2 linked regions of the Marinomonas mediterranea MMB-1 genome follow. The protein of the gene in region 1 interacts with the protein of each later gene in a pairwise test. Links are inferred from orthologs where the notes say so. Each region holds a gene or a part of one and is shown on either strand. Other genes may lie near its edges.

Region 1 (3,278 bases):
CTTCTACCTCAATTTCGGTTACAAGCAAGTGATCTTCCTTAGCGAGCCATTTTATATTGGTATTCCATAGTTTAATTCCATGGTGTCGGTCAGTCGTGTTCGAAAGGTAGGATGGTCTTGGGTCTTGCTCAATTACTTGCTTTATTAAGGATAGCAGGTTTCGACCAAATTTTTTTTCATAGCTGATTGCTTGATGTGTCGCGAGTTCGCTAAATTCGACTTGTGAGGGGGCGGACTTTTCTGGTGCGAAACCGCCTAATGCATCCGTCTTTATATCTGCGTAAGGCAGGTAGGGCTTTATGTCTATAACGGGTGTTCCATCCAATAGATCTGCGCCTTGCAAGTCAATAAATATTTTCTTGCCATGCTTGTGTATTTTGTCGATTTTTAATACTGATAGTCCGATCGGGTTTGGTCGATGCGTCGCTCGTGTAGCAAATACGCCCATTTTCTCTTTACCACCTAATCTTGGAGGGCGAACTTTGGCTTTCCATTTTTCTTGAATGCATTTATGAAAAACGAAGTGAACCCATATATGAGAGAAGCCTTCCAATCCGTCGAGTATGTCTTCGCGATTGAACGGAGGGAGCAGCTCCAGAGAGGCTGTTGTCTCTTCTACGAGTCCAGGTTGGCGGGGGATGCCAAATTTTTCAGTATAACAAGAGTGAATGACACCGATTTGAGTGAATTCAAACGTTGTGGAAGAGGTCAATGTTCGCTCCAATTTTCGAATAATCTTGTGGAATGTCAAAATACATATCTAGCTGGATGCGTGGATCTAACAAAAACCTAAGAATGCTATATGTGCGCCGAATGTCTGGAGTTGTGTATTTGCATCTGAATAGTAACGATATGCTTCTAAGGTAGATTGTCATCGCGCAACTTGTTAGAGAAGGCTTTTCAATAACCAGCAAGAAAAACTTTGTGGTAGTATACCGATTCTACTAGTAATTAAGAATGTTACGGTTAGTTTTTCATAGATAACGTAATCTGTGTGGTGAAGTAATCGCACTTATAATGTATTTCAGGTGGTTTAAGAGTTATGTCTATAGATGCTTATATGAAAGAGGTTGGGCAACAAGCTCGATCTGCATCTCGCAAGTTAGCGAGCGTGTCAACGGAAGAAAAAAATCAAGCCTTATGTGCAATGGCTGACGCGCTAGAGGCAGCTCGACCCCTATTAAAAGTCGAAAATGCGAAAGATATCGAAGCGGGCCACGCGAAAGGTTTAGATGCTGCTCTTTTGGATCGTCTTGAATTAACGGATGCTCGTATTGACTCCATGATAGAAGGGTTGAATCAGGTCGCAGCGCTTCCTGATCCAATTGGTGAAATCACTGATATGGTGTATCGCCCGTCTGGTATTCACCTCGGAAAGATGAGGGTGCCATTGGGTGTTATAGGTATTATTTACGAGTCCCGCCCAAATGTAACGATTGATGCGGCAAGTTTGTGTTTGAAGTCTGGCAATGCAGCTATTTTAAGGGGTGGTAGCGAAGCGTATTACTCCAATCAGGCGATCGCTCATGCTGTAAAACTCGGACTTAAGAAGGCACATCTGCCAGAGTATGCTGTTCAGGTTATAAATACGACAGACCGTGATGCGGTTGGTAAATTAATTAGCATGTCTGAGTTTGTTGATGTCATTGTGCCACGTGGCGGAAAAGGTTTGATTACTAGAATAAGCAACGATGCAAGAGTGCCTGTTATTAAGCACCTTGATGGTAACTGCCATGTTTATGTAGACGATCAAGCTGATTTGGATAAAGCGTACGCTATTGCAATGAATGCAAAGACTCGACGTTATGGTGTTTGCAATGCGATGGAATCATTGTTGCTGCATAAAGACATAGCGGACATTTTTTTACCCAAATTGGCGGCCGCTTTTGGTGAAAAAGGTGTGGAGTTGGTTGGGTGTGCTGAAACGCAAAAGATTTTGAGTGGTATAGGCTTAGCAACCGAAGAAGACTGGTACACCGAATATCTTGGGCCTAAATTGTCTGTGAAAATTGTTTCAAGTATGAACGAAGCGATTGAGCATATTAATAAGTACGGTTCTCATCATACGGATGCGATTGTGTCTCAGGACTATTCTAAAACGAGATTGTTTATGACGGCTGTTGACTCGTCATCAGTCATGATTAATGCATCGACTGCGTTCGCTGATGGTTTTGAATATGGTCTAGGGGCGGAAATTGGAATATCAACGGATAAAATCCACGCACGAGGCCCAGTCGGTTTAGAGGGATTGACGAGTCAAAAGTACGTAGTGATGGGAGACGGTCATACACGTGACAATTGATTCAAGTTTGTCTGCTTTATCGGCTGGTCAAAGGAGCAAAGGGGTCGTCATTATGGGTGGCACCTTTGATCCTATTCATCATGGTCATTTACGGTCCGCGATTGATCTTCTCGATAAGCATGGCTTTAAAGAGCTTAGATTGGTACCTTGCTTTCAGCCTGTTCATAAAGATAGGCCCAACGTAAGCGCGCTTCAACGCTTAGATATGGTTCGTCTTTCGATCGAAAACGATTCGCGGCTCTGTGTTGATGACCGTGAGATAACAAGGGAAGGGCCGAGTTATACGATTGATACGCTTAAGACCATACGCTCTGAAATAGGGGAATCCGAACCTCTTATTATGGTGCTTGGAACGGACAGTTTTCTTTCCTTGCCAACATGGGCAGATTGGTGGGATTTAACCGAATACTGTCATATCGTGGTTGTGGCTAGGCCAGGCTGGGATTCGGAGTATATTTCTGAGTTAAATGCGTTTTACGAAAATCATCGAGCATTGTCTGCAATTGAGTTACAATCCGCGCCCGCAGGCAAAGTTTGGCTTGAAACGTTAACACCTCTAGGGATTTCATCAAGTATGATTCGAAACCTTTGTAGGCAATCGTTGTCTATAGCCTACCTATTGCCAAAAGCTGTACAAGAATACATTGATCATAACCAATTATATAAATAGGTAACTTTACTATATGAGTGAAAACCAAATGCAAGCTGACGAGATTCTGTCTCATGCTGTAGAAGCACTAGAAGATGTGAAAGGTGACAAAATCACCGTTCTTGAAGTCGGCGAATTAACAGACATGATGGACTACATGGTTATCTGTACTGGTACTTCAAAACGCCATGTTCAATCCTTGGGCCAAAATGTTGTTGAGCATTTAAAGTCTAATGGACTTCAGCCTCTTGGCAGCGAAGGTCGAGAAATGGGTAGTGAATGGGTATTGGTCGATTTACATGATGTTGTTGTTCATGTCATGACTGA
Region 2 (3,050 bases), 1.3 Mb from region 1 along the record:
AAAGCAAGTAGGAGGCTATGGCTTCCCTCGTGCGCCGTTTTTTGCAGTTCATCTACAGATTGTTTAGATAAGCGGTTGTAAAAGACGGAGCGCTCAGGAAAGGGTGATCGAGTGTTGTCTAGATTGTGTTCGCAGGCCGAAATATGATCGGCGGTGTTGCGGGCAAAGAAACTCATTTTGGTTTCTAAATCGTCACTTGGAAAGAGCGCTTCCAAGTTGAGTTTTAATTTGGCGCCGGGTTGCTCGACGAGTAAGCCTCTGCGCAGCCACTCATCGAATAAGGTTCTGGGACGTATATCTAGACTGACTTGTTTGACTAAGGTGTCAAATGACTTTTCTCCATGTCGATCCAGTTCCAACGGATGTCCCTGAGGATCTAAATAGCCACTGTCACCTAACCAAATACTGAGTACTCTTGATGTGATCGAGTGCTTGGTTGTTAGGTGGCTTGATTCGTCTACTTCGTCAGTGAGTCGTTTAACATCTTTACGGTGTACGCCACTGACAATACTAATTCGGCTTTGAGTTACTTTTTCATTGTTCAGTTCTAACGACTTCTTTACTTCTCTTACGTAAGCATCTTTAGTCAGTTCCGCAAATTCAGGGAAGCTAACGCCATATCGAATCGCCAAGCGAGTAAGTGCCCCTAAAACACGCTTTAAGGCGATGCGAACTAGGTTTTTAGAATTTGTTTCGGCGCAGTTTGGATCTTGTGCTGACATATTGTGTAAGGTGTTCTGTCGATAGCTTAGTGACTAAGTCTAATCTCGTGTGGGAAAAAGTGCCACATATAATGAAACGGCATATAATCCATAATATGATTGAAGTTTAAGCCACACAGCTTTTAAAAAGTTTTAAAAAGGAAAACACGTGAAATTCCCAGTTTCTTTACAGCAAGGGCGCTTAATCAAGCGCTACAAGCGTTTTCTGTCTGATATAGAGTTAGACAGCGGCGAGATTATTACGGCGCACTGCCCGAACACAGGCTCAATGAAACGTTGTCAGCAAGAAAGCGCACGAGTTTGGGTATCGAAAAGTGATAATCCAAAACGTAAACTTGCTTATACGTGGGAGTTAGTTGAAGTTGATGAGCGGTTTTTAGCCTGTATCAATACGGGTTACCCAAATAAATTGGTGGGTGAGGCGATTAAAGGTGGAGTAATCCCCGAGCTGCAAAATTACAATGAGATAAAGGCCGAAGTGAAATATGGGCAGAACAGCCGCGTAGATTGGCTCTTGTCTAATGCGGAAAGTGAGTGTTATGTCGAGGTGAAAAGTGTCACTTTACTTGAGGAAGATGGTCAAGGTTACTTCCCTGACGCGGTGACGGAGCGAGGACGAAAACATCTTTATGAACTCACTTCGATGGTGGAACAAGGTAAGCGCGCTGTATTGTTCTTTTGTGTCAGTCATACAGGGATTGACTCGGTAACACCAGCAGCACATATTGATGAAAAGTATGCGCAGGCGTTGAAAGAGGCGGTACAAAAGGGGGTTGAGGTTATTGCATACCGTGTCGACATTACGCCAGAGCAGATGAAAGTACTAGAACCTGTTCGAGTGATTGTCTAAAAATAAGGGCTTGCGCGTTTTACCTATGAGGAGGAATTTCACACTTTCTTGAAAGGTTTGCTCATGCTGTCTTAACACTTCGTTGCAAAGTCGTTGTCTCTATTGTCTAGGTTCGGTGTAGAATAGCGCCCCAATCAAATTTGCCTAAAGGGTCAGATCATGGCAGACACGCATTACCGCCACATCCAAGAGCATTTTAGTTATCTAATTCGCAAAAATGTGCTTCAAGCAGGGGGGAAACTTCCTTCAGAGCGTGAAATTGGAGAGCAGTTTAACCTGACCCGAGTAACGGTAAGGCAAGCGCTACAGAATCTTGAAGCGGAAGGTCTGATTTACCGTGAGAATCGCAAAGGGTGGTTTGTGACGCCTCCTGCAGTGACCTATAACCCTGCCGCACAACTTAGTTTTAACCTATATGTTTCAGAGCAAGGTTTTGCGCCATCGACGGAAAAAATTGAACAAGTTGTCGAGCCTGCGTCATTGAAAATCGCTCAAAAAATGGGCATTAAAAAAGGGTCCCCCGTTCTTTTTTTGCATCGCCGACGGTTTATCGATAAGCGTCCGGTCTTAATCGAAAGAATGTACATCAATATTGCGTATCTTCCGGGCATTGAAGATGAAGATCTTACTCAATCACTGAGCCAGTTACTGAAGAACAAATATGATCTTTGCTACCGTGATATGGATCTTTCATTTAAATCCACCTCACTGCCCGAAGAAGCGGCTAAAGATCTTGGTATCGCATCTGGTCAGCCTGGGCTGCATGTTGAGCGAGTGAACTACATTAACGGCAATCAAGTGTTGGAACTCGATTACGAATTCTGGCGACATGATGCCGTTAATATCGCAATTGAAGTGCGCGAATAGTCTCTTTCTATCATTTTGTTTTGTCCTCTAATGGCTTTCACACAAAAGTGCTTTGTCATCCTCATAAAGTGTCGCATGAATTGAATTCGACACTTTTTCTTTTATTCCCTTCTATTTTCCTTAAATTTCACGTGATAGTGTGTTTTTTACACAATTAAAAAGTATTTCTTGTCATATTGATGACATAAAAGGCTGTTATCTTTTACTTGTCTTCTGGTCTATACCAGTATATTTTAAAAATAGACAGTTTGAAGTTAGGTTCTCTGATTAAGTTTTTTGACCGATTTGGCGATAATTGATTAGAGGCCTAATAGATTACTTGAATCGGCGCCCTTTAATGATTGGAGAAGTGAAGATGAGCAAGAAAAACTGGATGCATCGTTTAGCTGTACTAGCGGGTATCACTACTGTATCTGTTGCAGCGCATGCAGCGAAAACGGAACTTACTGTATACACAGCAGTAGAAGCAGAAGACTTGAAAAAGTACGCTGCACGTTTTAACCAAGATCACCCAGATATTAAAATCAACTGGGTTCGTGATTCTACTGGCATCGTTACCGCGAAATTGCTTGCCGAAAAAGAAAACCCACAGGCAGATGTTGTTTGGGGAC

Evidence for each region.
Region 2: the proteins of MARME_RS07390 (region 1) and sfsA interact in binary tests that used the Escherichia coli proteins (3 or more experiments, as listed by UniProt). The link is inferred for Marinomonas mediterranea MMB-1 from one-to-one orthologs.

Annotation. Positions count from the first base shown.
Region 1 is NC_015276.1:1,644,658-1,647,935, forward strand. Bases 224-3,172 are described here. They hold MARME_RS07390 (glutamate-5-semialdehyde dehydrogenase), read left to right. Parts: upstream 224-1,042; coding sequence 1,043-2,302; downstream 2,303-3,172. Other genes in these bases: tsaA (tRNA (N6-threonylcarbamoyladenosine(37)-N6)-methyltransferase TrmO), read right to left, coding at 224-712; nadD (nicotinate-nucleotide adenylyltransferase), read left to right, coding at 2,292-2,972; rsfS (ribosome silencing factor), read left to right, coding at 2,986-3,172. Outside these bases: more of tsaA, read right to left, coding at 1-223; more of rsfS, read left to right, coding at 3,173-3,278. UniProt on the Escherichia coli protein: Catalyzes the NADPH-dependent reduction of L-glutamate 5-phosphate into L-glutamate 5-semialdehyde and phosphate. The product spontaneously undergoes cyclization to form 1-pyrroline-5-carboxylate.
Region 2 is NC_015276.1:340,577-343,626, forward strand. Bases 1-2,721 are described here. They hold sfsA (DNA/RNA nuclease SfsA), read left to right. Parts: upstream 1-870; coding sequence 871-1,572; downstream 1,573-2,721. Other genes in these bases: MARME_RS01655 (DUF6502 family protein), read right to left, coding at 1-722; phnR (phosphonate utilization transcriptional regulator PhnR), read left to right, coding at 1,732-2,439. Also shown: MARME_RS01670 (putative 2-aminoethylphosphonate ABC transporter substrate-binding protein), read left to right, coding at 2,795-3,050. UniProt on the Escherichia coli protein: Binds to DNA non-specifically. Could be a regulatory factor involved in maltose metabolism.